DNA from 4 places in the Pseudodonghicola sp. genome. Region 2 is predicted to be linked to each of the others. Evidence: riboswitches for the same ligand, from Rfam matches in the RefSeq annotation. Region 2 holds a riboswitch; each other region holds the start of a gene.
The links. A riboswitch is a leader RNA that binds a small molecule or an ion and turns the genes downstream of it on or off. The one in region 2 is predicted to bind cobalamin.
Positions count from the first base shown of each region.

Region 1: linked by a shared signal. The riboswitch ahead of ACN0V4_RS12920 (ABC transporter substrate-binding protein) and the one ahead of ACN0V4_RS18630 (TonB-dependent receptor plug domain-containing protein) in region 2 are both predicted to bind cobalamin.
Region 3: linked by a shared signal. The riboswitch ahead of nrdH (glutaredoxin-like protein NrdH) and the one ahead of ACN0V4_RS18630 (TonB-dependent receptor plug domain-containing protein) in region 2 are both predicted to bind cobalamin.
Region 4: linked by a shared signal. The riboswitch ahead of ACN0V4_RS12830 (DUF1636 family protein) and the one ahead of ACN0V4_RS18630 (TonB-dependent receptor plug domain-containing protein) in region 2 are both predicted to bind cobalamin.

Region 1 covers NZ_JBLWVT010000006.1:160,378-167,604, reverse strand. The annotation lists gene ACN0V4_RS12935 (GntR family transcriptional regulator) at 1-588, opposite strand, end outside; gene ACN0V4_RS12930 (pyridoxal phosphate-dependent aminotransferase) at 723-1,838, shown strand; gene ACN0V4_RS12925 (YbaK/EbsC family protein) at 1,954-2,421, shown strand; cobalamin riboswitch at 2,610-2,806, shown strand; gene ACN0V4_RS12920 (ABC transporter substrate-binding protein) at 2,977-3,990, shown strand; gene ACN0V4_RS12915 (FecCD family ABC transporter permease) at 4,041-5,039, shown strand; gene ACN0V4_RS12910 (ABC transporter ATP-binding protein) at 5,036-5,812, shown strand; gene ACN0V4_RS12905 (pseudoazurin) at 5,809-6,231, shown strand; gene cobF (precorrin-6A synthase (deacetylating)) at 6,257-7,021, opposite strand; gene ACN0V4_RS12895 (energy-coupling factor ABC transporter permease) at 7,090-7,227, opposite strand, start outside.
Region 2 covers NZ_JBLWVT010000010.1:106,272-113,498, reverse strand. The annotation lists gene ACN0V4_RS18645 (ABC transporter ATP-binding protein) at 1-80, opposite strand, end outside; gene ACN0V4_RS18640 (FecCD family ABC transporter permease) at 77-1,057, opposite strand; gene ACN0V4_RS18635 (ABC transporter substrate-binding protein) at 1,054-1,920, opposite strand; gene ACN0V4_RS18630 (TonB-dependent receptor plug domain-containing protein) at 1,895-3,736, opposite strand; cobalamin riboswitch at 3,877-4,092, opposite strand; gene ACN0V4_RS18625 (DUF2312 domain-containing protein) at 4,230-4,499, shown strand; gene ACN0V4_RS18620 (LysR family transcriptional regulator) at 4,572-5,480, opposite strand; gene modC (molybdenum ABC transporter ATP-binding protein) at 6,374-7,227, opposite strand, start outside.
Region 3 covers NZ_JBLWVT010000003.1:322,085-329,311, reverse strand. The annotation lists gene ACN0V4_RS07340 (GTP-binding protein) at 1-277, opposite strand, end outside; gene ACN0V4_RS07335 (hypothetical protein) at 406-624, opposite strand; gene rnk (nucleoside diphosphate kinase regulator) at 621-1,076, opposite strand; gene ACN0V4_RS07325 (hypothetical protein) at 1,709-2,245, shown strand; cobalamin riboswitch at 2,346-2,537, shown strand; gene nrdH (glutaredoxin-like protein NrdH) at 2,658-2,879, shown strand; gene nrdI (class Ib ribonucleoside-diphosphate reductase assembly flavoprotein NrdI) at 2,888-3,304, shown strand; gene nrdE (class 1b ribonucleoside-diphosphate reductase subunit alpha) at 3,301-5,454, shown strand; gene nrdF (class 1b ribonucleoside-diphosphate reductase subunit beta) at 5,533-6,510, shown strand; gene ACN0V4_RS07300 (phosphoribosyl-ATP diphosphatase) at 6,510-6,911, shown strand; partial or broken gene ACN0V4_RS07295 (flavin reductase family protein) at 7,031-7,227, opposite strand, start outside.
Region 4 covers NZ_JBLWVT010000006.1:141,137-148,363, forward strand. The annotation lists gene ACN0V4_RS12805 (glycosyltransferase family 2 protein) at 1-621, shown strand, start outside; gene ACN0V4_RS12810 (paraquat-inducible protein A) at 790-1,440, shown strand; gene ACN0V4_RS12815 (paraquat-inducible protein A) at 1,407-2,030, shown strand; gene ACN0V4_RS12820 (intermembrane transport protein PqiB) at 2,032-4,209, shown strand; gene ACN0V4_RS12825 (PqiC family protein) at 4,213-4,773, shown strand; cobalamin riboswitch at 4,931-5,165, shown strand; gene ACN0V4_RS12830 (DUF1636 family protein) at 5,261-5,623, shown strand; gene cobW (cobalamin biosynthesis protein CobW) at 5,630-6,664, shown strand; gene cobN (cobaltochelatase subunit CobN) at 6,826-7,227, shown strand, end outside.

The DNA.
Region 1 (7,227 bases), on a different contig from region 2:
CCGCACCGCCTCGTCCAGGTCGCGGCGATAGCAAGCCTCGAGGATGGCGTCATGTTCACCCGAGGAGCGGCCGACATAGTCGAGATGCATTAGGGTGAAGCGCAGGTAGCGGTCGGCGATGTCGTGCAGCCCGGCGATATGGGCGACCAGCCTTGGCCGATTCGCGGGCATGTAGAGCGCGGTGTGGAACGCCTTGTTCAGCGGCCCGAACTCCGCGACGTCGGCGGAGGATTCGATCTCCCTCTGGATGCGCGCAGCCTGATCGATATGGGCGTTCGACAGATGCGGCACCGCCAGGCGGATCGCCAGGGTCTCGGCCGCCTCACGCATCTCGAAATTCTCGCGCAGCTCGTCGGCGTCGATCGGGGCGACGATGGCGCCCTTGTTGGGGACGAGCTGAACCAGCCCCTCGGCGCTCAGCGTGCGCAGGGCCTCTCGAATCGGCATTCGGCTCGATGAATAGGTCTTGGCCAGCTCTTCCTGGCGCAGCGCGCTGCCGGGCGCGAGCGCACCGGTGATGATCGCGTCGCGGAGCTGGGTTTCGATCTGTTGCGCGCGGTCGCCGCGCTTCATGGGGGCCTGGGTCATGTCCCATCCTTAGCGACAGCCGTATTGACAAACAATCCTTGAGATGAATAGCAATATTCAAAATTGGATCCAATATGGAGGATGGTATGCGAGTATCGAGGGTTGCGCACATACCGGGGATTGGCGTGGACACGATGGGCAACGCCGCCGATGCCCTGGCGAGTTCCGAGATGCTGCGGCTGGAAAATCTCGACACTGATATCGCACCGCCCCAGGCGGCGATCGAGGCGACGATGCAGGCGGTGACACGCGACGACGCCAACAGCTATCTGCCGTTTCTCGGCATCCACAGCCTGCGCCGGGCCGCCGCCGCGCGGGTCTCTGCCACCACCGGGGTCGACTATGACCCCGAGGCGCAATGCATCATCTCGGCCGGCGGATTGTCGGGGGTGCTGAACTGCCTGCTGGCGCTGATCGAACCGGGCGACGAGGTGATCATCACGGACCCCGCCTATGCCGGGCTGCTGAACCGCATCCGGCTGTCTGGCGGGGTGTCGAAGCTGGTGCCGCTGGTGGTGACCGACGGGCGCTGGCGGCTCGATCTCGATGCGCTGCGGGATGCGGTGTCGTCGAAGGTCCGGATGATCCTGACCATGAGCCCCTCGATGCCCAGCGGCATCGTCCACACCGGCGAGGAATGGCAGGCCATCGCCGAGGCGGCGGAGCGGGCGGACGCCTGGATCCTGCACGACGCGGCGATGGAGCGGATCCTCTTCACCGAGGCGCCGGTGCTGCACCCGGCCTCTCTTGGCGGCATGGCGGATCGGGTGATCACCGTGGGCTCGGTCTCCAAGGAATACCGGATGATCGGCTGGCGGGTCGGCTGGATCGTCGGCCCCAGGCAGATCATGGATGATATCCGGCTGGTCAGCCTCAGCAACGTGGTCTGCCAGGTGGGGATCACAATGCCGGGCGCCGAGGCGGCCCTGACCGCCACCGATGACGGTGTGGCGGCGGCGACGGCCGAATGGAAGGCGCGCCGCGATCACATCCTGACCGAGATGATGGGCCTGCCGGTGATCGCCCCCGATGGCGGCTGGTCGCTGCTGATCGACACCATCGCGCTGGGAATGTCGCCGGGGGAGGCGTCGCAAAAGCTGTTCCGTGACGGTGCCATCGCGGCGACGGCGATGACCGGTTGGGGGCAGGAGGATCGCGCCGGACGCTATCTGCGCTTTGTCTATGCCAACGAACCGGTGTCGCGACTGCTGGGGTTGCGCGACCGCATTCGCAAGGCCTGGCTGGTCTGAGTGTCCCTTGTTTTCAAAGCGGAGTGAGGAAGAGACGGATGGATAGGGCGGGGAAGATCAAGGCAAGCCCGGCGGGCAAGGATCCAAGGTCGGCGATGCCGGCGGGAGCTGCGGCATGAGCGGCAAGAGCACCAGGCGGGTGGCTGAGGCCGCCCGGCAGGCGGGTCTCGAGATCGAGATCCTGACCATGCCCGCCAGCACTAGAACCGCCGAGGAGGCGGCGCAGGCCTGTGGTTGCGCGACCGCGCAGATCGTCAAGTCGCTGATTTTCGAACGCAGTGGGGATGGGGCGCTGGTGCTGCTGTTGATCCCCGGAGACCGGCAGGCGGATCTGGCGGCCGTCGCCGAGGCCATTGGCGGCACGCCGGCGCGGGCGGATGCGAAACGGGTGCGCGACGAGACCGGCTTTGCCATCGGCGGCGTCGCGCCGCTTGGTCACAAGCGCCCGCTGCCCGTCTTCATGCACGAGGAGCTGTTGCGACACCCGCAGGTCTGGGCCGCCGCCGGCGCTCCGAACGCCGTCTTCGCCGTCGATCCCGCGCGGCTGCGCCAGGCGGTGGGCGCTGCGCTGCTTGCCGGCTGAGGGGCGCGCGGCCTCCGATGACCGCAACTCCGGGCAAGGCAGGTCGTTCAGGTCGCCTGGCCGGCGAAAGCCTTGACCCGGGCCTGCCAGGCGGCAGTGATCCTCAGGCGCGGCTGGCCGGTCGATCCACGCGGCGGGGGGCTTCGTCATCGGGGGGAGAGGACCCCATTGCCAGCACCGATCCGGTTTCCTAGAAGGTCCGGGTCGGTTTCCGAATGGAATCAAAAGGGAATCCGTCACCGACGCTTCGGTGAACCGGAACTGCCCCCGCAACTGTAGGCGGTGAGCAGGCTGCGACAACGCCACTGTGGCCCCGTGCCATGGGAAGGCCGCCGCCTGTTGTGACCCGCCAGTCAGGAGACCTGCCGACACTGTCTGTAACGCGGCCCGGGCGGGGTGTCCGGGGAGGTGTCGAATGAACTTTGTCCTGCGGTGCCCCCTGGCATCGGCCATAGCCAGACCCTGCACGCCCGCTGTCGCGGTCGGGGCATGGTTCAGCCTCTGGATCGGCCTTCCCCTCCTGTCTCCGGTCGCCCTCTTTTCCGGAGACCTACCATGTATCCCAGACCCCTGATCGCTGCCGCCGTCGCGGTGGCCTGCCTCGCGCTGCCCGCCGTTGCCGAGCCGACACGCTTTCCACTCGCGCTTGAGAATTGCGGCGTCGATCTGACCTTTGATCACGCGCCCGACAGCGCCGTCACCGTCGGTCAGGCGGCGACCGAGATCCTCTATGCGCTGGACCTGGGCGGCCGGGTCAAGGGCACCTCTGTCTGGTTCACCAAGGTGCTGCCCGAGTTCGCGGCGGTGAATGCCGGGGTGGAGCGTCTGGCCGACAATGACCCGAGCTTTGAAAGCGTCGTGGCCAAGCGGCCCGGTCTGGTGGCGGTGCAATACGAATGGCACGTCGGCCCGCAGGGCATCGTTGCCACCCGCGACCAATTCGCCGATCTGGGCATTCCCACCTATATCCTGCCCGCCGATTGCATCGGCAAGGACAATACCTCAGGCTCCGACGGCACCCGGACCCAGCTCTATTCGATGGAGAGCCTCTATCAGGGGGTCACGGAACTGGCGCGGATCTTCGATGTGACCGATCGGGGCGAAGCGATCGTCGCCGATCTGCGCGCGCGTGAGGCGGCGGCGGTCGCCAAGGCGCGGGGGCTCGGGCTCAAGGACAGCTCGGCGGTATTCTGGTTCTCTTCGGCCGAGATGGATATCGACCCCTATGTCGCCGGCCAGGGCGGCGCGCCCGCCTATATGATGACGGCGCTGGGCCTGCGCAACGTGGTCGAGAGCGACGAGGAATGGCCGACGGTCAGCTGGGAGACCATCGCGCGGGCCAATCCTTCGGTCATCGTGGTGGCGCGGATGGACCGCCGCCGGTTCGAGGCCGACGATGTCGAAAAGAAACTGGCCTTTCTGCGCAGCGATCCGGTCACCAGCCAGATGGAGGCGGTCAAGCACGACCGGATCGTGATCCTCGACGCCCATGCGATGGATCCGTCGATCCGCAATATCTCGGCGCTCGAGACGCTGGCCGAGGCGCTGCCGGGGCTGAGCGGTCAGTGAGCCTGGTCGCGACCTCTGGCGCACTGTCGCGCCCCTTGGTGCGCTCCCTGATGCTCTGGGGGCTGCCGGGGGTCGCGGGGCTGACGCTGGCGATCTTCGCCGGCGTCGTGATCGGCGAGACGCCGTTGCCGCTGTCGACGGTGGCGGCGGTATTTGCCAACAATCTCTGGGATGCCGGTCATGTCGTCGATCCGATCGACGCCGGCATCGTCTGGAGCTATCGGCTGCCGCGTACCCTGGTGGCGGCGGGCTGTGGCGCCGGGCTGGCCCTGTCGGGGGTGGTGCTGCAGGCGCTGGTGCGCAATGCGCTGGCCGATCCCTATCTGCTGGGGGTCTCGGCCGGGGCCGGGGCGGGGGCCGTGGCGGTGACCATCCTGGGCTTGGGCGGTGGCGCGCTGGGGCTGTCGGCGGGCGCCTTTTCCGGTGCCACGCTGGCCTTCGTTCTGGTGGCGCTGCTGGCCCGGGCGGCGGGCGGCGGATCGGCGCAGCTGGTGCTGGCCGGGATCGCGGGGTCGCAATTGTTCAATGCGCTGACCTCTTTCTTCATCGCCAAATCCGCCAATGCCGAACAGGCGCGCGGCATCATGTTCTGGCTGCTCGGCAACCTCTCCGGCGTGCGCTGGCCGGATGTATCGCTGGCCGCGCCGGCGGCGGGTCTGGGCTTGCTGACCTGCCTCTGGTTCGCCCGGGCGATGGATGCCTTTTCCTTCGGCACCAGCTCTGCCGCCGCGCTTGGCGTGCCGGTGCGACGGGTGCAGGTGGTGCTGATCGGGGCCACCACGCTGATGACCGCGACGATGGTCAGCCTGGTTGGTTCGATCGGCTTCGTCGGGCTGGTGATCCCGCACGCGATGCGCTTCGTGGTGGGGCCGCGTCACGCGCGGCTGGTGCCGGCGGCGGCGATGGCCGGCGCGGTCTTCCTGATCGCGGCCGATATCACCTCGCGTCTGCTGATCCCGGGGCAGGTGGTGCCCATCGGCGTGGTCACCGCGCTGGTCGGCGCGCCGGGCTTCGCCCTGATCCTTCTGCGCAACAGGAGACGGATATGAGACTTGCGGCACGGGCGCTCGGCTGGAGCGCGGGGGCGCGGTCCATCGTCGAAGATGTCTCGCTCACCATCGAGCCGGGAGAAACCTTCGGTCTGGTCGGGCCGAACGGTTCGGGCAAATCCACCCTGCTGCGGCTCCTGGCCGGGCTCGCCCCACGTCCGCGTGGGCGGGTGCAGCTCGACGACCGACCGCTCACCGCCCTGTCGCGGCGCGAGGTGGCGCAGCGGATCGCCTTCGTCGAGCAGATCGCCGATACACCCGAGGCGCTGAGCGTGCGCGATGTGGTCGAACTGGGGCGCACCCCCTGGCTGTCGGCGCTGGCGCCGTTTTCGCCCGGTGATGCCGCGATCGTCGACGAGGCGCTGCAGGCGGTGGGCATGGGCCGCATGGCGGCGCAGGCCTGGGCCACGCTGTCGGGCGGAGAGCGTCAGCGGGTGCAGATCGCCCGGGCGCTGGCGCAGCGGCCGCGTCTGCTGATCCTGGACGAGCCCACCAACCATCTCGACATCCACCACCAGCTTGCGCTGTTGCGGCTGGTCGGCCGGCTGCCGGTCACCGTGGTGCTGGCGCTGCACGATCTCAATCAGGCGATGGGCTGCGACCGGCTTGGGGTGATGGAGGGCGGCCGCATGGTCGCCTGCGGCCCACCGTCCGAGGTGCTGACGCCGGAGCGGCTGACCGCGATCTTCCGGGTCCGGGCCACCGCGCTGCGCGATCCCGCCGATGGCGCCACCGTCCTTCGTTATCATTGTCTCGAGGAGGAACCCCGATGAAACCTTTCGCTCTTGCCCTCGCCCTGTTGACCGCCGCCCCGGCACTGGCCGAAACCCATGAGGTGCGGATGTTCAATCGCAACGACCACGGGTCGATGATCTACCAGCCCGACTTCCTGCGGATCGCGCCCGGCGACAGCGTGCGGTTCATCCCCGAACAGCCCAGCCACAACGCCGCCACCATCGACGGCATGATCCCCGAAGGGGCCACGCCGTTCAAAAGCAAGATCAATCAGGATTTCATCGTCACCCTGACGGTGCCGGGGCGCTATGGCATCAAATGCTCACCGCATTTCGCCATGGGCATGGTGATGTGGATCGAGGTGGGCGAGGGGGCGCCGCGCGACCTGCCCGCCGAGCTGCCGAACCGTGCCCGGGCGCGGTTCGAAGAGATCCTGGCGGCGCATCAAGAGGGCTGACCGACAAGCGCGCGGGGCCGCGGCCTCAGGCCGAGGTGCCCCGCCGCATCAGGTAGATATCCATGATCCAGCCATGCCGGGCGCGGGCCTCGGCCCGGGTCCGGGCGATCTGTTGGCCGATCTCGGCCAATGGGCCGGAGAGGCGGAGTTCCTCGGCCATTCCGGCATAGGCCGACCACCAGATCTCGATCCCCACGGGGTCCAGCACGTCAAAGGCACAGCCGGCGTCGAGCATGACCACCACGGTCTCGGCCCCTTCGGGCCAGCCGTGATCGCGCAACCGCCGGCCGGTGGTGATGGTGACCGGCGCGCCGATCCGGTTCAGCGGGATCGCATGGCCGGCGGTCAACGCCTGGATCGAGGTGATGCCGGGGATGACATGAAGGGCGAGCGGCAGCTCCGCCGTCACCCGCTCGGCGATCCGAAGCGTGCTGTCGTAGAGCGAGGGATCGCCCCAGACCAGAAACCCCACCTTGCCGGTGCCCTGCGGCAGGCCCGCGCGGATCTCCGCCGCCCAGACGCGGGCGATGGCATCGTGCCAGTCGTCGACGCCGGCGCGGTAATCGGGGGCGCCGGCATCGCGTTTCGGCAGATCGAACTCGCGCAACTGCGGGCTGTCGCCGGTTGCCACCTCCTGACAGATGCGGCGGCGCAGCCCGGCCAGATCGTCCTTGCCGGCCCCCTTGCGCGGGATCAGGATCAGGTCGGCCCCGGCAATCGCCCTCATCGCCTCGCGCGTCAGGTGGTTGGGGTTGCCGGTGCCGATGCCGATCAGGAAGAGGTCGATCATGAAAGCTCTCGAGGTCAGGGCGCGGCCCCGGGTGGTCGGGGCCGCGCGATGGGATGGGGAACCGGCGATCAGGCCGCGCTGTGATAGAGGCGCCGCGTCACCAGCCCGCTGCCGCGCAGACCGTTCAGCGCCTTGGCTGCCGCCAGTACCGCGAGATCGGCCAGCGGCTCGACGATCACCACCAGCATATAGGCGCCGCCGAAGGT
Region 2 (7,227 bases):
ACCGACAGGCTGACGTGATCGATCACGGGGCAGGCACCGCGCAGCACGCTCAGATCGCGCAGGGTCAGAAGCGGGCTCATGCCATCTCCTTCCGGGTGCGGAAGATCAGATGCAGGAACAAGGGCGCGCCAACCAGCGCCATCAGCACGCCAAGCTTCAGATCGCGGTCGGGCAGGATCAGCCGCACCGCGATATCGGCGGCCAGCACCATCGCCGCGCCGCCAAGCGCCGAGGCCCAGAGCAGCGCCGAGGGTCGCGCCCCCACCGCCCGGCGCAGCAGATGCGGCACCACCAGGCCGACGAAGCCGATGGCGCCGGCGACGGCGGTGGCGGCCCCCACGGCGGCGGCGGTGCCGAGGATCAGCCGCAGGCGCACCCCCCTGAGGCCGATCCCCATCGCCTCTGCCGCGTCCTCGCCCAGCGTCAGCGCGTCGAGCCCCCGGCCGATGCTGAACAGCAGCGCGGCGCCGATGGCGATGAAGGGGGCCGCCAGCCAGACATGGACAAAGGACCGGTCGGCCAGCGAGCCCATCATCCAGAACACGATATCGGCGGCGGCGAAGGGGTTGGGCGACAGGTTCAGCGTCAGCGAGGTCAGGGCGCCGGTCAGCGCCGAAATCGCGATCCCGGCCAGGATCAGCGTGATCGACGAGCCGCGCGGCCCGGCGAGGACCAGGATCAGCAGCACCGCCAGCGTGGCCATCGCCAGCGCCGCGAAGGGAAGCGCCAGCGGGAACAGCAGGTTCAGCCCGGTTTGCAGCGATAGCACGGCGCCAAGCGCCGCGGCGCCCGAGACGCCGATCAGCCCGGGTTCGGCCAGCGGATTGCGCAGATAGCCCTGCATCGCCGCCCCCGACAGCCCCAGCGCCGCGCCGATCAAGGCCGCGAGGATGGCGCGGGGCAGGCGGATTTCACGCATCACCACCGCCAGCGGCGTGCCATCGTCCCAGATCAGCGCACGCAGGCTCTGCCCGGCGGGCACCACCGCCACGCCGACCACCAGCGAGACCACGAAGAGCGCCGCGACCAGCAGGACCAGACCTGAGGCGAGCTTCATTCCCCGGCCTCCAGCGACAGCCGCAGATCGCGGATGTTGCGCAGCGCCGACAGCACCAGCGGCGTGCCGCAGATCCAGTCGCGGTCGGTCACCGTGCCGGCGACACGGGTGCCGGTCAGCGCATGCAGCGCCGGATGGTGCAGGACATCCTCGGCGCGCGACTGGCCGGGGTAATCCCGGCCCTCGATGACCACCTCGGGGTCCAGCAGGATCAGTTTTTCTAGGGCCAGCGTGCCGCCCTGGCTCAGCCCCGCCTCGACCGCGACATTGTCAAAGCCGCCGGCGCGCAGGATGTCGCCGGCGAGCGTCTGGTCGCCGACGGTATAGCTGTTGACGTAATAGAGCGCCGCGCGCGGTCGGTGGTCGGGTGCGGTGCTGAGCGCCGCCAGATCGGTTTCGAAACGCGCGATCATGTCGGCCGCCTTGTCTTCCTGTCCCAGTGCCTTGCCCATCTGTTCCAACCGTTTCGGCACATCGGCGAGCGAGCGCGCAGGCGCGAAAAGCTCGACCCGGATGCCGAGTTTTTCCAGCATGGAGACCGTTGCCGGAGAGGTAAAGGTGCCGCCCAGCACCAGATCGGGTCTCAGCAGATAGGCTTCCTCCGCCCCCGATCCGTTGGTGGGATAGGCCTTTGCAGCCTCGGCCATCGAAGAACTGGAGGGATCATGCGCCAGTCTGGAGACCGAGACCAGCTGCCCCGGGTCGGCCAGCATCAGCGCAAGCTGGTCGGTGCACAGGTTGATCGACACCACCCGGGCGGGGCGGGGATCGGCCCCGGCGGGGGCCGACAGGGCCGCCGCGCCGGTCAGCACCAGCGCGGCAAGCCAAGGTTTCAGATCAGAAGGACGCACGCAGCCCCACATAGACCGCCTGGCCTTGGGTGTTGAAGCCGGCCGCGGTCTGATACTCCTCATCGAACAGGTTCTCGACCCGCAGATAGGCCTCGGCCTGATCGGTGATCGCATAGGCCACGCCCAGGTTGACCACGGTGTAATCGCCCATCACCACGCCATATTCGGCGGGACGGTCGGCGACATAGCGCACATTCACCTGGCCGGACCAGCCGCCGCTCAGATCGGCGGTGAGGCCGACATTGACGTCGTTGCGCGGCACCCGCAGCAGCCGGGCGCCGGCGGCGTCCTCGGCATCGGTATAGGTATAGTTGGCATAGAGGCCGAGTTGGTCGTTGATCGCCCATTGCCCCGACAGCTCGATCCCCTGCGAGGTCGAGGTGCCCGGGATCGTCTGATACTGGCCGCCGATCCAGTTCCCCGCCGCATCATAGAGCGAGCGGAAGTCGATCAGATTGTCGATCTCGGTATAGAAGGCGGTCGCCTTGACCAGACGGCCGGCGCCGAAATCATGCTCGATGCCCAGTTCGTAACTGGTGCTTTCCTCGGGCTTCAGCGCCGGGTTGCCATAGAGCGTGTTGTTCAGCTCGTAGAGCGAGGGGGCGCGGAAGCCGGTGGCGGCGGTGGCGCGCAGGGTGGTGGCGCCGGTCAGCCGATAGGCTGCCGCCAGCCGTCCGGTGACATGATCGCCAAAGTCGGAGTGGTGATCGTAGCGGAGCGAGGCCGACAGATCGAGCGCGCTGGTCGCGGCATATTGCGCCTCGCCGAACAGGCCGGTGGTGCGGGTCTTGCCGGTGTCCGAACCGGAATCATAGCTCTGCTCCTCCCAATCGGTGCCGAAGGTCAGCCCCAGCATGTCCGACACCGAATAGCTGCCGGTGTAATCGAGACGCTTGCGCTTGCCGAGGAAGGGGGTGTCGAGCCCGTTCGAACTGCTGAGCCGGTCGTTTCGATAGTAGCTGGCCGAGAATTCGTGCTGCCAGGCGCCGAGGTCGAGCTGACCATAGGCGCGGGCGGCACGGGTTCGGGTGGTGGTGTATTCGTTATAGGGCGGGGTGCCGTCGCTGCCGTATTCGTCGAAATGGCCGCGGGCCTCGAGCGAATAGGCGGTCAGCCCCAGTTTCAGCGCCTCGGAGGCCATCACGTCGGCCGAGAAGGTGAGCTGGGTGCCCTGATAGCCGTCGGGCTCGGTGCCGCCGGCGCTGGACGAAAACCCGTCGGTGATGATCCGGTCGATGCCGATCGCCATGCCGCCACGGGTGCCGCTGTAACCATAGGTGGCCGAGCCGCGCCAGGTGTCGTTGCTGCCGCCCTCGACGCTCATGGTCGTCTTCTGGCCGGGCTCCTCGGGACGGGCGAGGGTGGTGATGCTGACAACGCCCGCCACCGCGCGCGAGCCGTAGAGCGCCGAGCTGGAGCCCTTGAGGATCTCGATCCGCTCGATGTTGTCGGTGGTCATGTCGCCCCAGTTATACTGGATCTGGGTCGAAGACGGATCCGTCACGTCGATGCCGTTGATCAGCACCTTGACGTAGCTGCCCCCAAGCCCGCGGATGCGCAGGGTGCTCGAGGACCCAAGCCCGCCGTTGCTGCTCAGGGTGATGCCGGGTTCGCGGGCGAGGTATTCGGCGATCGTGGTCTCGCCGGCGTTCTTCAGGTCTTCCTGGGTGATCACCTCGACGGTGGCGCCGGTGCGGTTCAACGGCGTCGCCGCGCCGGACTTGTTCGCCGTGACGGTGATCTCGTCCAGTTCAAAGGCCTCCTGCGCCAGCGCGGGCGATGCGGCGCAAACCGCAAGGGTGGATATGGTGGTAAGGAATGTCTTCATCTGTTCTGGTCCTCTGCGGGCCTTTCGTCCTGTCATTGACTGTTTGGAAAGGCACGGTCTGGCCGCGCTCCTCCGCAAACGGTGAGTCTGAGCATCACCCCTACGGTTCGAACGCCGCCCATTTGACGCGCCCCGCGCCAAATGAAGGTGATTGCCTTGGCAGGTCTCCTGACTTGCGGGTCAACGCGTGGACCGGACCTTCCCGAACCCGTTCGGGTTCAGTGGTATTTGCCGGCCCCGCTCTCCGCTTACAGTTGCGGGGGCAGTCACGGATTTGCCCCTGTCACGGGGGCGCACCGCAGTTCCCTTTTCACGGCGTCCCTGAAGGGCGCCGAACCAAAGCGATTTTCGGCATACGAGGTCGCGACTTTTCGCGCAAGGGCGATCGGGGCCGGTTTTGCGGCGCTGTGACATTCAATCCCGCCTTGCGGGCCCGGGGCGGGGCGGCTATCCCGGCAGGTGATCCCAAACAGACGATCGAGCGGAGCTTTCCATGGATCCTATTGACGACAGCACGGCCGAAGCCAACTACCGCGTCACCGCTGGCGAGTTGCGCCAGTTCATCGAGCGGTTCGAGCGCCTCGAGATGGAAAAGAAGGACATTGCCGACCAGCAGAAAGAGGTGATGGCCGAGGCCAAGGCGCGCGGTTACGACACCAAGGTGATGCGCAAGGTGATCTCGCTGCGCAAGCGCGACAAGGACGATATCGCCGAGGAAGAGGCGATTTTGGAAATGTACAAAGAAGCGCTCGGCATGAACTGAGCCGCAGGGCCGGGGCGGGACGCGACAGGCCGCGGCGCCCGCCCGGACCGGTTTCAGGCCCCGGGACCGGTTTCAGGCATCGGGTGCTGCGCCGGTGCTGGCGAGGATCTCCTCGATCACCCGTGGTGCGCCCGGGTGCGGCGCGCGCCCCATGAGCGTTGCGATCGCCCAGTCGGTCGATCCCTCAAGATCCGGGCCGACCCGTTGCAGCAGGCCCCGCCGCACCGCCGGTTCGACGCTGGAATGGGTGGTGATCAGCACCAGATCGCTTTGCTGCGCCAGATCACACAGCAGCATGACGTTGTCGCATGCCAGTTGCAGAAACGGCCGCTTGTCGCCGGCGGGCACGAATTGTTTCGCCAGCTCCTGCAGCAGCAGTTTCGGCATGTGGATCGAGCCGAGCCCATAGTCGAAGATCGCATGCAGCGACGGTGTGGGACCCGACAGCAGCGGATGACCTGGACGGCAATAGCAGGCGCCGCCATGGCGCATCAGCGGCGTGATCTGCAGGCCTGAGGGATCGGCGATCTCGCGCAGGTCGCAGACCATCAGCTCCAGCTCTTCCGCCTCAAGCAGTCGCAGCAGCCCGCTGGTCTGCAAAATCTCGACATCAAAGCTCAACCCCGGGGCCTGCCGATGGCAGGCGGCCAGAATCCGGCCGCCCAGACTGGCCGCGAAGGTGGGCACCAGGCCGATCCGGACATGGCCGGTATCGCCCGCCTTCAGGGCCAGGATCTGCCGATCCAGGTTGCCGGCCTCGAACAGGATGTTCTTGGCGCGGGGGTAGAGCTCGCGCCCTTCGGCGGTCAGCTTCACTGGGCGTTCGTCGCGCTGGAACAGCTTGAAGCCCAGCTGCGCCTCAAGGGTCTTGATCGAATTCGACAGCGCCGGCTGCGACAGGTTTGCGCGTGCGGCCGCGACACTGAAGTTGCGCGTTTCCGCCAGCAGGACGAAGTGATGCAAGGGTTTGAGATTAAACATGCCGGTATGTCCCACGAGAGGGGCATACTATTCAAGATATCTATCATTTTTATCCAATACTTTAATTTGACTGAATGAAGCACTTCAGCTTTGGTATGTGCTGCTGTGGCGGGACACCGGTAGGCCGAGAGGGGATGACGCCCCGCGTGCTTGGTCCCGCGCGACTGATCCGGGCGCACGTGCGCCAGGGGGCCAGGCTTACGCTTGCGCCCATATGTGTTGCGCTGTTTGGGGGAGCAGCCAGGGTTTGTTCGGTTTCCGAGTGCGGGCGGTATGGCTCATGACGGATCTTCCGTTGCTGGGGCCTGTGCTATGCGCAGGAACCCCGGCAGCGGAAGATTGCGTGACATCTGTGGGGGCAGATGGAAAGGCCGACAGCTTTGCGAGCCCCCTCAATGTCGGCAGGAGAGCGCATCCGCAGCCTGCCGGACATGCGCCCCCGGCCTGATTGCGGGGAGAATGACGAAACACGCCCCAATGCGATCGCCCCTCGTGCCTGTCTGGCATCGGTCTTCCCCAAGGCGACTGGCGGGAAACCCCGCGCGAGGTGCAGCCGCCGCAGATGCGCTTGTCGCCCTACGGCAGTGGGCGGAGGCCCGAGGTTGTCACCAGCACGCGGCGCGACATGGCGCAATTCCGAATGCTCCATACCCCGTCCCGGGCGTCCGGAAGTGTCCAGCGGCTTCGTCGATACCACCTTCCTCGGCGTCTCGCGGCACCGGGATTGCATCTGGGTCGATTGTGACATGTGCAAGGGCGGCATGATGGGGCCGCCGCCCTGTGTCTCGCCCGCCCGGGATCCGGTCCTCTTGTCGACGCGGGCCCACATGTCGTCGGTGCGCTGTCTGCGCCCGATCGCGGCCTCGGGTCTTTTCACGGGCCGTGGTTGTGCCTCAGCCGGCGCCGATATCGCTGCGGGCGATGGCGACGGATTTGATCACCGCATAGACCCTTTGCCCGGGGCTGAGGTGCAGCGCCTCGGCCGAGCGGCGGGTGATGCGGGACAGGAGCCGATCCTCACCCGACTGGATCTGAACGATCACCCCGGGGCCGTTGCCCTCGCGCAGGGTGACGATTTCGCCGCGCAGGATGTTCAACGCGGAAATGCCGTTGGGGGGCTCCAGCGCCAGCATCACATCCTGCGCCAGGATGCGCACCCGCGTCTGGCTGCCTGGCGCCACGTCAAGATGCGGCAGGAACAGCCGGCCGCCGGAGACAGATAGTTCGGTCAGCCCGTCGTCGTGATGATGCGCCACGGTCGCGGACAGCAGCGCGCCGGCCTCGCGCAGGCCGATCTGATGCACCAGCGCCGGATCGGACAGCACTTGTTCGGCCGGCCCGGCCCGCACCACTTGCCCGGCTTCGAGCAGCACGACCGAGGTTGCCAGCCGGGCGACCTCGGCCACCGAATGGCTGACATAGAGGATCGGCAGGCCGGCGCGGTCGCGCAGCCGTTCGAGATAGGGCAGGATCTCTTCCTTCCGCGCGGCGTCGAGCGCGGCGAGGGGTTCGTCCATCAACAGCATGCGCGGCCAGGACAGCAGCGCCCGGCCGATGGCGACGCGCTGCTTTTCCCCGCCCGAAAGCGCGCCGGGGCGGCGGTCGAGCATCTCGGCGAGGCCGAGAAGATCGGCGACCTCTTCCAGCCCGGGGCCGCTGCTGCCCCGGGGGGCAAATCGGCGGCCGTACATCAGGTTCTGCCGCACCGACATATGTGGGAACAGCCGCCCGTCCTGAAACACATAGC
Region 3 (7,227 bases), on a different contig from region 2:
GGCGGCGCACTTCGGTCAGCAGGTCGTCGCGCAGGGTGCAGCAGATGCAGCCGTTGGTCATCTCGACCAGCTTTTCCTCGGCATGGTTCAGGTCGGCGCCGCCCTCGCGGATCAGATCGGCGTCGATATTCACCTCGGACATATCGTTGACGATGACGGCGACTCGGCGGCCCTGGCGGTTGTTCAGCACATCGTTCAGCAGCGTGGTCTTGCCGGCGCCGAGGAAGCCGGACAACACGGTGACCGGCAGGCGAGGATCGGAGGCGGGGGCGGGCATGGGGCTCTCCATTTGAAATGTTATAACGTAACGATTATCCGAGGGGAGGATCACAATCAAGCCCCGGGTGGATCTCCGCTGGCGGTGGCGGTTTGGCGGCCGCCACCGGGGGGATGGTATCGCCGGGCTCAGCCCGGGACGGTGATCGCCTGACCGCAGGCCGGGCAGTTGCGCACCGCGGCCAGCGGCAGCGGCGCTCCGCAACCGTGGCAGGGGCGCAGCCGGCGGCCGGCGGGACGCAGGGCGCTGCGGCAGGCCGGACAGCGGAACCCGGCCGCCCGCGGCACCGGCGTGTGGCAGGTCGGACAGCGCGAGCGGGGCGCGGTGGCCGGCACGGTGCCGCTCACGGTTCGGTCGCCGGATCGGCGTCGAACACCTCCAGCACCTCGAGCTGGCGCTTCTCGCCGGTGCGGGTGGTCCATTTCGCGCGTGCCCCCACCGGCATGCCAAGCAGCGCCACCCCGATCGGGGTCATCACCGAGACGCGCCCGAGCGAGATGTCGGCCTGTTCGGGCAGGACAAGCGTGACGGTCTTTTCGCTGTCGTCCAGGCTGTCGCGATAGCGCAGCGGGCGGCCCAGCCCGATCACGTCGGCGGGCAGCCGCTCGGGCGTTACGATGCGGGCGCGGCTGAGGCTGGACAGTAGCAGATCGGCCAGCGCCGGGTTGCGCCGGGCAAAGCCGGTCGTCAGCGCCTCGAGCGTTTCGAGCTGGTCCTCGGCGATGACCAGTCGCGCGGGGCGGACGGCCGGTGGCGTCGTGGTGGCGTGTTTCAGGGGCTCCGGGGTGAAAACCGGCATGATGGTTTCCTTTCGATGGAAGAGGAAGATGAAGGAGATGTCGGCACGGTGGGGCCGCGCCGGGCAGGCGGCTGGCCGGGCCAGCCGAAGCGTCAGGGTGAGCGGATCATGGGCGGACTCAGGCCGCTGCAGGTCTAATGCGAGGTCGCATGAACAGGGAGGTGTCGAACCTCAGGGGGGAGTTGCCCCTGCGGTGTGACGACCCGCTTTGATGCCGGACCAGACGAAGGAAGAGGGCCCCGAACGGAGGGAATAGCGCGTGCGCTCAGACCGCCCGGGGAAGCCTGCGGTTCAGGAGCGAACCGGAAAACAGGATGAACCTGCCCTTATGCGGGTGTCTCGACATGGCCTGGAAGCTAGGAACGCTGATCACGAAAGTCAATCTGGGGCGGCGCACAGGAATTTTGGTGGCCCCAAAGACACGGTATCATGCCATTGGCGTCATCGGATTGACGCCATTTTAAGGAAGGGCCTATTCAGGACTGCATGAATACTTCTTAAGTATCTTTGAGATAGGGTTTCGATATGCCGCCGGCACCGAGACAGGGGCGCATCATGGCGCCGGTCTCCTTCGGCGCGCAAAGATATAGTTAGAGTCAGGATTTCAACGCCAGAAGGCATTGTGGGGTCTCATGAAGGATATGTTCGAGCATCGGGGGCCGATCGGCCCTGAGGATTTGAGTGTCGAGGTCATGGGGCGGCTGCACGGGGCGGCGCAGCGGGCTTGGCTATCGCCGCAGGATATCGAGATGATGCAGCGTGAGCTGCAACACTGTCAGGCGCAGCCAAGCGGGGTTGTCGCGCTGATCGGTGAGCTGTTGCGACAAAAGCTCGCCTATGCCCGCCGGCTGGGGCCAGAGACGCTGACGGATCGGATCGCCACCGGCGGGGTCGTGCTTGGCTATCGGCTGGGCGGCGATCAGCCCCCTATCCTGGCCCGGTTGAGTTACCGCGTGCGCCTGCGGGAGGAGCCCGGGGTGGTGCCGCTGCGGTCGCTTCTGGGGGCGACGCTGATCGGCATGCACCTGGGGGAAACGGCGCCTCTGCTGCTGTCAGACGGCAGCCTGACCGAGGTGACGTTGACCGACCTGCGCGCCGCGCCGCGGGGGCAGGTCGCGGTCCGCTTGCCGGTTGCGGTGCCGGGGCAGGGTGGTATTCTGCCGGCCTGAGTGTCGGTGCCGCTCAGGGATGAGGCTTACCTTCGCCTACCGGCTCTAGTGGGTACCTCTCTTGCGCAAACAAGATATTGACAGCCTCTGCCAATACGCGTCTATATGATGTTGTCTTGGTGCCCGCGATTCAAAGCGGGTGAAGAGGGAAGCCGGCGCAAATCCGGCACTGCCCCCGCAACTGTGAATGGTGAGGTTTGGTCGCATATCCACTGGCGTCTTGCGCGCTGGGAAGGAGGGCCGGACGTATAAGCCATGAGTCAGGAGACCTGCCAGGACGAGACGAGACCAAGCCGGGCGGTGGGTCCGGGACGTGTTATGGGATGTCCTTCGGGGGCATCCCTTGGCGTCTCTTCCCCTGCTGGCCGGCGCTGAACGACCGGAACCAAAGGATCGGCAAGGGGACACTGCCATGACCATCACCGTCTATTCCAAACCCGCCTGTGTGCAATGCACCGCCACCACCCGGGCGCTGGCCGCCAAGGGGATCGAATTCGATCTGGTCGATCTGACCGAGGACGCCGAGGCAATGGCCCGGGTGACCGAGCTGGGCTATCGCCAGGCGCCGGTGGTGATGGCGGGTGACGACCATTGGGCCGGCTTCCGCCCCGACAAGATCGCCGCTCTGGCCTGAGCCGGCCGATGGGGGGCCTGGTCTATTACTCCTCACGATCGGGGAACACGCGGCGCTTCGTCGACCGGCTGGGTCTGACGGCGACGCGGATCCCGATCGAGACCGAGGCGCCGATGCCCGCCCCCCGTTCCCCCTTCGTGCTGATCACGCCCACCTATGCCGATGGCCAAGGGCGGGGCGCGGTCCATAAACAGGTGATCCGGTTCCTGAATGATCCGGACACCCGCCGCCACCTGCGTGGTGTCATCGCCTCGGGCAATCGCAATTTCGGAACACTCTTCGCCTCCGCCGGCGATGTGGTGGCGCGGAAATGTGGTGTGCCGGTGCTTTATCGTTTCGAACTCGCGGGGACAGACACGGATGTCGCCCGCGTCATTGAGGGATTGGACAGGTTTTGGAAAACGCAGTGCTTGACCGCGATGTGAGCGACGCCGCCCCCGCCAAGGCGGTCCCGGCCGAATGGCAGGGTCTGGATTACCACGCGCTGAACGCGATGCTGAACCTCTATGACGATCAGGGGAACATCCGCTTCGATGCCGATCGCATGGCGGCGCGGCAGTATTTCCTGCAGCATGTGAACCAGAATACCGTCTTCTTCCATTCGCTGGAAGAGAAGCTGCGCTATCTGGTCGAGGAGGGCTATTACGAGGCCCATGTGCTGGAGCAATACTCGACCGAGTTCCGCCGCCAGATCTGGGATGCGGTCTATGCCGCCAAGTTCCGCTTTCCGACCTTCCTGGGCGCCTTCAAATATTACACCAGCTATACGCTGAAGACCTTCGACGGCAAACGATACCTCGAACGGTTCGAGGATCGGGTCGTCATGGTCGCCCTGACGCTTGCTCAAGGGGATGAGGCGCAGGCCATGTCCCTGATGCAGGAAATCATCGCCGGCCGCTTCCAACCCGCCACGCCGACCTTCCTGAATGCCGGCAAGGCGCAGCGGGGCGAGCTGATTTCCTGCTTCCTGCTGCGGCTGGAAGACAACATGGAAAGCATCGGTCGCGGCATCAACTCGGCGCTGCAACTGTCGAAACGCGGCGGTGGGGTGGCGCTGCTGCTGACCAACATCCGCGAATATGGCGCGCCGATCAAAGGCATCGAAAACCAATCCTCCGGTGTCATCCCGGTGATGAAGCTGCTTGAGGATTCCTTCAGCTATGCCAATCAGCTCGGTGCCCGTCAGGGGGCGGGGGCGGTCTATCTGAACGCCCACCATCCGGATATCCTGCGCTTCCTCGATACCAAACGCGAGAACGCGGATGAGAAGATCCGCATCAAGACGCTGAGCCTTGGTGTGGTGGTGCCCGACATCACCTTCGAACTGGCGAAGAAGAACGAGGACATGTACCTCTTTTCGCCGCACGACGTGGAAAAGGTCTATGGTCGCGCCTTCTCGGAAATCTCGGTGACCGAGAAGTATCACGAGATGGTCGACAACCCGCGCATCCGCAAGAAGAAGATCAACGCGCGCGCCTTCTTCCAGACCATCGCCGAGATCCAGTTCGAAAGCGGCTATCCCTATATCATGTTCGAGGACACGGTGAACCGCGCCAATCCGGTCGCCGGTCGCATCAACATGTCGAACCTCTGTTCCGAGATCCTGCAGGTCAACGAGGCCTCGGAGTTCAACGAGGATCTGAGCTACAAGCACCTCGGCACCGATATCTCCTGCAACCTCGGCTCGCTCAATATCGCCAAGGCGATGGATGGCGGCGATCTGGGCGCGACGGTCGAGGCCGCGATCCGGGCGCTGAACGCGGTCTCCGAGATGTCGGCGATCGACGCGGTGCCCTCGATCCGGCGCGGCAATGACGAAAGCCATGCCATCGGCCTGGGCCAGATGAACCTGCACGGCTTCCTGGCGCGCGAGCGGGTCCACTACGGCAGTGCCGAGGGCGTCGATTTCACCAATATCTACTTCTGCACCGTGCTCTATCACTGCCTGCGCGCCTCGAACGCGCTGGCGCGCGAGCGCGGGCGCAGCTTTGCCGGGTTCGAACGCTCGACCTATGCCGATGGCTCCTTCTTCGACAAATACGTTGACCGCGACTGGCTGCCCGAGACCGAGACGGTCAAGGCGCTGTTCGAGAAATTCGACGTGCATGTGCCTAGCCGCGAGGATTGGGCGGCGCTGCGCGACGCGGTGATCGCGGACGGGCTTTACAATCGCAACCTGCAGGCGGTGCCGCCGACCGGCTCGATCAGCTATATCAACAACTCGACCTCCTCGATCCACCCGATCACCTCCAAGATCGAGATCCGCAAGGAAGGCAAGATCGGCCGCGTCTATTACCCGGCGGCCTATATGACCAACGACAATCTCGAGTACTACAAGGACGCCTATGAGATTGGCGCCGAGAAGATCATCGACACCTATGCGGCGGCGACCCAGCATGTCGATCAGGGGCTGTCGCTGACGCTGTTCTTCAAGGACACGGCGACGACGCGGGATATCAACCGCGCCCAGATCTACGCCTGGAAGAAGGGGATCAAGACGATCTACTACATCCGCCTGCGCCAGATGGCCCTGGAAGGGACCGAGGTGCAGGGCTGCGTGTCCTGTTCGTTGTGATCCATATGGTCCGGGGCGCGAAGTGCGTTCCGGGCGCCACCCCTTGTTCCGAATGACCTCTGCCAGAGGAATGCTGTCATGAAAGACCTCACCACCGCCCGTCCTGTCCCCCGCGCCATCAACTGGAACCGGCTGCAGGACGACAAGGATCTGGAAATCTGGAACCGCCTGACCGTCAACTTCTGGCTGCCGGAAAAGGTGCCGCTGTCGAACGACATCCAGTCCTGGTCGCAGCTGACCGAAGAGGAGCAGCGGCTGACCATCCGCGTCTTCACCGGGCTGACGCTGCTCGACACCATCCAGAACACCGTCGGCGCGCCTTCGCTGATGCCCGATGCGATCACCCCGCACGAAGAGGCGGTGCTGACCAATGTCGCCTTCATGGAGGCGGTGCACGCGCGCTCCTATTCCTCGATCTTCTCGACGCTCTGTTCGACGGTCGAGGTCGACGAGGCCTTCCGCTGGTCGGAGGAGAACCCGCATCTGCAGCAGAAATCCCGGCTGATCCTGCAGGAATATGATGCCGCCTCGCATCCCTTGAAGAAGAAGATCGCCAGTGTCTTTCTGGAAAGCTTCCTGTTCTATTCCGGCTTCTACCTGCCGATGCATTGGTCGAGCCGCGCGCGGCTGACCAATACCGCCGACCTGATCCGCCTGATCATCCGCGACGAGGCGGTGCATGGCTATTACATCGGCTACAAGTTCCAGCGCGGGCTGGAGCGGTTGTCCGAGGCCGAGCGGGCCGAGCTGAAGGATTTCGCCTTTGCGCTGATCTTCGATCTCTACGAGATCGAGACGCGCTATACCGAAAGCCTCTATGACCCGCTGGGGTTGACCGAGGATGTGAAGAACTTCCTGCACTACAACGCCAACAAGGCGCTGCAAAACCTTGGATTCGAAAGCCTTTTCCCGGATGAGCTTTGCAAGGTGAACCCGGCGATCATGGCAGCGCTCAGCCCCAACGCGGATGAGAACCACGACTTCTTCTCGGGCTCGGGCTCGTCCTATGTGATCGGCAAGGCGGTTGCGACCGAGGATGAGGATTGGGATTTCTGATGGCGGTCGAAAACTCTCGGGATACGCTGTCGCTGGTCCGTGAATGGCATGAGAAATTCGCGGTGCCGGTGGTGGATGCCCCCGGCATTCCGGCGGACCGGGCGCAGATGCGGCTGGCCATCCTCGAGGAAGAGGTGGCCGAGCTGCGCGAGGCGGTCGAGGCCGGCGATCTGGTCGAGGTGCTCGATGCGCTCTGTGACATCCAATATGTGCTGGATGGCACCTTCCTGGAGTTCGGCATGCACGGGTTGAAGGCCCCCGGCATGGCCGAGGTGCACGCGTCCAACATGTCGAAACTGGGCGCCGACGGCCGCCCGGTGCTGCGCGAGGACGGCAAGGTGCTGAAGGGCCCGGCCTTCTTCCGCCCCGATCTGGCCGCCGTGCTGGCGGGGGAGAAATAGAGGGGCCGCCAATCAGTTCATCGGTGGTTTCACCGGGCAGCTTTCGTCCCCCCGTTCGGGCGCTGCCCGGCGTTGCCGCCGGGCGGGACGTGTGGCTGATGGAGGGAAGTGGCCTCCGAGACCTCCAGCTCCACCCGGCCGATCGGATGCGAGCAGCAGGCCTGCACATAGCCCGCCGCGATATCCTCCTTGGTGATGCCGCCGTTGTGCACAATGTGCACCTGGCCCGGGAGATTCTTGATCTTGCAGGTGCCGCAGACGCCGAAGGTGCAGCCCGAGGGGATGTTCCGCCCTGCCGCCCGCGTTGTCGCCAGGA
Region 4 (7,227 bases), on a different contig from region 2:
GCGCGGGTCGCCGCCGCCCATCCGCTGCTGAGCGAGGTGATCGTCGTCGATGACGGGTCGCACGACGACACCGCCGAGATCGCCGCCGGGGTCGCGGGGGTGCGGCTGCTGCGCCAGCCCCGCAACGGAGGCAAGACGGCGGCGCTCGCCCGGGGCCTGGCCGAGGCGACGGGCGCGCATGTGCTGCTGCTCGATGCCGATCTGACGGGGTTGACCGAGGCGCATATCGGCGCGCTGATCGCCCCGGTCAGCCAGGGGCGCAGCGCGATCTCGATCAGCCTGCGCGGCAATGCGCCCGGACTTTGGCGGCGCATCGGCCTGGATTACATCTCGGGCGAGCGGGTGCTGCCACGATCGCTGCTGCTGCCGCATCTGACCCATCTGCCGACGCTGCCGGCCTTCGGGTTCGAGGTGTTTCTGAACGGGCTGCTGATCGACGCCGGCCTGCCGATCGCGGTGGTGCCCTGGCCGGATGTCGCAAGCCCGATGAAGCACAGCAAATATGGGCTGTGGCGCGGTCTGCGGGCCGATGCCGGGATGATCACCGACATGCTGCGCACCCACGGCCCGCTGACCCTGCTGCGCCAGATCGCCACCATGCGCCGGCTGCGGATCGACTAGCACCTGGACCAAAGCCGTCGCTGCGCCTCCTCCCCGAAGCGAGACGCGGCCGGTTCCCGCCCGCAAAGCCGCCGCTTGCCCACCAAGCCGGGCCTGTCCGCGGGAAAAGGATCCGACAAGGGCCGCACATGGCTTTTATCGCTGGCGCGCGTGCTCTAGTCTGGCCGCATGATCGCTGTGCCGCACCCTTCCGTTGCCTCATCCGATATCGATGGGCTCATCGCCTGCCCAAGTTGCGACGCGCTGCTGACGGATCCCACCGTCACGGTGGGCGAAACCGCCCGCTGCCCGCGGTGCCATTCGGTGATCGAGGCGCCGCGGGCGCTGGCGATGACGCGGATCATCATGCTGGCCCTCTCGGCCTTGATCCTGATGGTCGCCGCGATCTTCTTTCCGTTTCTTGAGCTTGAGGCCGCCGGCATGATCCGCCGTTCCTCGCTCCTCGACACGGTGATGGCCTATTCCGGCGGGCTGACCGAACCGCTGACCATCGCCATGGCGGCGCTGATCGTGATCCTGCCCTCGCTCCGCTTTCTCGGGCTGATCTATGTCCTGGCGCCGATGGCCTTCGGCTGGCGCCCCGCCCGCCATGCGGCCCCGGTGTTCCGCTTTGTCGAGCTGCTGCGCCCCTGGGCGATGGCCGAGGTCTTTGTGGTGGGCGTCGCGGTAGCGCTGGTCAAAGTCGGTGGGCTGGCGCATATCTCCCTGGGCCCGGCCTTCTGGGCCTTTGTCGCGCTCGTCATCGTGACGGTCCTGAAAGACAACTTCATGAGCAGAGTGACGGTTTGGAAAACCCTGGACGCCCGCCGCAGATCCTGACCGCCCATCAGGCGGGGCTGATCGGCTGCACCCAATGCGGCAAGGTCCATGTGCCCGGCACCGCCCGGTGCAGCCGCTGCGGCGCCCCCTTGGCGCCGCGCAGCCTGGCCAGCCTGCAGCGCGTCTGGGCCTGGCTGTTCGCCGGGCTGGTGGTCTATGTGCCGGCGAATCTCTATCCCATGCTGCGCACCACCCAGTTGGGGCGGGAGTATGACAATACCATTTTCGGCGGGGTGATCGAACTGATGCACCATGGCGATGCGGGGATCGCGCTGATCGTCTTCACCGCCTCGATCATCATCCCGGTGTCGAAATTCATCGCCATTTCCTATCTGGCGCTCAGCGTATCGCGCCATGTGCGCCTGCCGGCGCACCGACGGCACCTGCTTTACGAGGTGGTCGAATTCATTGGCCGCTGGTCGATGATCGACGTTTTCGTGGTGGCGATCCTGTCGTCCCTCGTGCAACTCGACTTCGCTGCGACAATCCGCCCGGGGATCGCCGCCGCCAGTTTCGCGCTTTCTGTCGCCTTCACCATGCTGTCGGCATTGAGCTTTGATCCCCGCTTGATCTGGGATGATACCGAATGACATGGCAGGATGGACACAGCATGCCGACCGCCCCACGATGGAGAGCCGCAAGATGACCGAGCCGACGCCCGAAACCTCGGCCCCCACGCCCTCTGCCCCCCTCATCGAAGGGCCGAAACCATCGTTCTGGCGTAATCTCTCGCTCGTCTGGCTGGTGCCGCTGGCCGCGCTCGCCGTGACCCTGTTCATCGCCTGGCAAAGCTGGGCGGAACGCGGCACGCTGATCGAAATCTGGTTCGAGAACGCCGCCGGCGTCACCGCCAACGACACCCAGATCCGCTATCGCGACGTCAATATCGGCGTGGTCGAGAAGGTCACCTTCTCGGATGATCTGACCTCGGTCATCGTCAATGCCCGGATCGACCGGGCGGTGGCGGCCAAGCTGCCCCATAACGCCCAATTCTGGGTGGTCCGCCCCGAGGTCTCGACCAGCGGCATTTCCGGCCTCTCGACCGTGCTCTCCGGTGTCTATATCCAGGCCGCCTTTGAACCGGTCGCTGACGGAAGCGACCCCATCTTCATGGGGTTGGAGCAGCCGCCATTGATTCAGCCCGGCATGAAGGGCACCAGGGTGACGTTGAGCGCACGGGATGCCGGCCAGTTGACCGCTGGCGCACCGATCTATTTCCGCGGCATCGAGGTCGGCAATATCGAGGCGCCCCGGCTTCTCGAGACCGGCAATGGCGTCGAGGTGAATGCCTTCATCGCCGCCCCGCATGACAAATTGCTGACCTCGGCCACGCGGTTCTGGCTGACTTCGGGCTTTTCGGTCAACTTCGGGCCCGGGGGGATCAACCTCTCGGTCGGCTCGGTGGCGGGGATCCTGCGCGGTGGGCTGACCTTCGACACCGTCTATTCGGGCGGCCAGCCGATCGAGGCCGGCCATGTGTTCGATCTCTATGCCAGCGAGGACGCCGCGCGCTCCTCCGCCTTCAGCAAGCCGCTGGAGAACCCGGTGGAGCTGACCGTAGAATTCGACCAATCGGTCGCCGGGCTCGGGGTCGATTCCGAGGTCATCTACAAGGGGCTGGTGATCGGCAAGGTCTCGGCCCTCGGGGCCTTCGTCGAAGAGCGCAACGGCGAAAGGGACGTGATCCTGCGCGCCACGCTCTCCATCGACCCGGGCCGGCTCGGTCTCGATCCCAATACCTCGGAAGCCGATATCATGGCCTTCTTCGCCGACGAGGTCGACAACGGGCTGCGCGCGCGGCTGATGTCGAAAAGCATCTTCTCACGCTCGCTCTCGGTCGAGCTGGTGGAACTGCCCGACGCGGCGCCGGCGCATCTCGATACCTCGACCTCGGCGCCGCCGCGAATCCCCTCGGTTCCCGCCGACATTCCGGATGCGGGGGCCACGGTCCAGGGGGTGATGAACCGGGTCGACTCGCTGCCGATCGAAGAGCTGATGCAGCAGGCCATCGCGACGCTCTCCTCGATCGAAAGCCTTGCCGGCGACGAAAAGCTGCGCGCCGCCCCGGATGCCTTTGTCAAGCTGATGGACGATGCCCGCGGCCTGGTGGGCAGCGCGGACGCCCAGGCGCTGCCCGGCGAGTTGCGCAGCACCGTCGAAGAACTGCGCGGCGTCGCCGAAAACCTGCGCACCGCGGAGGCCGTGGGCAAGCTGGTCACCGCGCTGGATTCCGCCGCCGAGGCCGCCACCACGGTGACCGATGTCGCCAATTACTTCGATCAGAAGATCGCCGGGGTGCCTCAGCTGGTCGACGGGCTCAACCAGCTGACCACCAAGGCCAATTCGCTTGATGTCGAGACTTTCGTGACCGCCGCCACCGCCTTCCTCGACAGCACCCGGGCGCTGATCGACCAGGACAGCACCCGCGCCCTGCCCGCCAGCCTGTCGGCCGCGCTGGACCAGGCCCAGGCGGCGCTGGCCGAGCTGCGCGCCGGCGGCGCGGTCGAGAACGTCAATGCCACGCTCTCCTCTGCCCGCGACGCCACCGCCGCGGTGCAGCAGGCGGTCGCCGACCTGCCCGACCTCGCCCAGCGGATCGACCAACTGGTAAGCCAGGCGCAAGACGTGCTGGCCGGCTACGGCCAGAACTCGCGCTTCAGCCGCGAAACCCTCGACGCGCTGCGCGAACTGCGGACGACGGCGCAGGCCCTGACCAACCTGGCCCGCTCGATCGAGCGGTCCCCCAATTCCCTTCTGTTCGGACGGTGACCCATGACACGCCTTGCCCCCCTGCTCCTGCTTGCCCTGGCCGCCTGTGGCGATACCGCGCCGCGTTACCTGATCCCGGCGGCGGCCGAAGCTCCCGCCCCGCGGCTGGCGCTGCGGGTCGCCTCGGTCGAGATCCGGCAGGTCTCGCTGCCGGCCTATGCCTCGAATGACCAGATGCTGCGGGAAGAGGCGAGCGGCGCGTTGAAACCGGTGAAAAGCGCGCTCTGGGCCGATACGCCCAATCGGGCGATCACCCAGCAACTCGCCGATTACATCGCCACGACCAGCAACGCCGAGGTCGCGGCAGAACCCTGGCCGCTATCCACCGCGGCGCAGGCGCAGATCGGTGTGCGGGTCTCGGAACTCGCCGCGCGGCTCGATGGGCAATTGCATCTGACCGGGCAATTCGCGATCTCCTCCTATGACAGGATCGTCCGCGAACGCATCGTCCCCTTTGCGATCGCCGTGCCGCTGAGTTCGGACGCGCCGGCAGAGATCGCCAAAGCGACCGGCACCGCCATCGACCTGCTCGGGCGGCAGATCGCCGAAAGCCTGCGCCGCTGAGCGCCATGACCGTCAGACCGCAAGGCTGATCACCGACCGGGGCGATGCCGCGCCGGTCCATCCACTATGGCGACGGCTTCGGGCCTCGCCTCCGTCACGACCACAGAAGGCGATGCACCGCCTCTGCCTGCGTCGCTTGACAATCCCCTGCCCTTGGCATCACTTGGCGCCTGCTGGTTCCTGTCGATGACAGGCCAAGAGGGAATGCGATACGCCCGCCGCCCGCAAGGGTCAGGGCCGAAGCGCAGCCGCCCCCGCGACCGTGACCGGAGAGGTCGCCCGACCACTGGCCAACTGGCTGGGAAGGTGGGCAGACCGCCGGAGATGCAGCGCCCTGCGCCGCGCTCCGACATCCGCAAGCCGGGAGACCTGCCAGCGCATGTATGCAACGGGCGAACGGGGTGTTTCGCGACCGGCTTTGGGCTGTCCCATTGGCGGATACCCGTGCTGGCCTCTCCCCCTCCTCGCCCCCTGACAGGAGGGGATCATGGCCGGGGTCACGATCACAGTCTGCACCACCTGCCGCCGCGGCCAGCCCGCCGAGGCAGAAGCTCCGCGCCCGGGCACCCGGATGCTCACCGCACTTGCAGCGGCAGAGCTTCCCGACGGCGTGACGCTGCGCCCGGTCGAATGCCTCTCGGCCTGTTCGCGCGGCTGCGCCCTGGCGCTGAGCGGCGGGTCCGATCGCTGGACCTATATCTATGGCGATCTCGATCCCGACCTCCATCTGCCCGAGCTCCTCGACGGCATCGCCGCCTATGCCGCGACTGCGGATGGCATCGTGCCCTGGCGCGACCGTCCGGTGATCTTTCGCAAACAATCCATCGCCCGCCTACCGCCGCAGGAGTAACCGCGCATGTCCGATCTGACCAAAACCCCCGTCACCGTCATCACCGGTTTTCTCGGCGCCGGAAAAACCACGTTGATCCGTCACCTGATGGCCAACCCGCAGGGCAAGCGCCTGGCCGTGCTGGTCAACGAATTCGGCACCGCCGGCGTCGATGGCGATATCCTGCAATCCTGCGCCGATGAGAATTGCCCGGCCGAGAATATCGTCGAGCTTGCCAATGGCTGCATCTGCTGCACCGTCGCCGACGATTTCATCCCGACGATCGAAGCGTTGATGGCGCTGCCGCAAAAACCCGATCACATCCTGATCGAAACCTCCGGCCTCGCCCTGCCGAAACCGCTGCTGAAGGCCTTCGACTGGCCGGCGATCCGCTCGCGCATCACCGTCGACGGGGTGATCGCGCTCGCCGATGCCGAAGCCGTCGCCGCCGGCCGTTTCGCCCCCGATCTGGCGGCGGTCGAGGCGCAGCGCGCCGCCGATGACAGTCTGGACCACGAAACGCCGCTGTCCGAGGTCTTCGAGGATCAGATCGCCTGCGCCGATATCGTGCTCCTCTCCAAGGCCGATCTGGCGGGAGAGGCCGGGCTTGCCGCCGCCCGCGCGGTGATCGAGGCCGAGGCGCCCCGCAAGCTGCCGGTGCTGCCGATGACCGAAGGGGTGATCGACCCGCGCGTCATCCTCGGCCTCGGGGCAGCGGCCGAGGATGACCTCGACGCCCGCCCCTCGCATCACGACGGCGCCGACGATCACGAACATGACGATTTCGACAGTATCGTCGTCGATCTGGGCGAGATCGCCGATGTCGCGGCGCTGGAGGCGGCGATCCTCAGGCTGGCCCGCGACCAGCATGTGCTGCGGGTCAAGGGCCATGTCGCCGTGGAGGGCAAGCCGATGCGGCTACTGGTCCAGGCGGTGGGGGAACGTCTGCGCACCCAATACGACCGTCCCTGGGGCGACGCGCCGCGCCGGTCGCATCTGGTGGTGATCGCGGAACACCATGACATCGACGAACCGGCGATCCGCGCGGTGCTGGGGATCTGAGACAGGATGATCAAGCACCAACTATTTCAACCGAACACCGCAGGATCGCGCCCGACACCGAGGGGGGGCGTAATCGTGCCCGCCCTAGGGGGCGGGGTCGGGCGCGATCCGGATCGCAAGCGATCCGGTGGTCTATGCATGACTGCACGCGGAGCCCACTGATGCACGTCGTCTTCCGCGAAAGTCACGGGTTGGAGGAAACCGACACCCCCCGGGATCTGGGCCAGAACCCGGCCGATCTGGTGGTGCTGTCGTTTTCCGACAGCGATCTCGGCGCTTTCGCGGCGGGCTGGAAACGCGCGGCGGGCGGTCTGCCCTCGCTGCGCCTTGCCAATCTGGCGGCGCTGCGCCATCCGCTCTCGGTCGATACCTATGCCGACCAGACGCTGCGCGGTGCCAAGGGCGTGCTGGTGCGGCTGATCGGCGGCGAAAGCTATTGGTCCTATGGGCTGGCGGTGCTGCAGGATATCGCCCGCCGCCAGGGCATCGCGCTGGCGATCCTTGCCGCCGACGGCCGGCCCGACCCGCGGCTTGACGCGCTCTCCACCCTGCCCACCAGCACC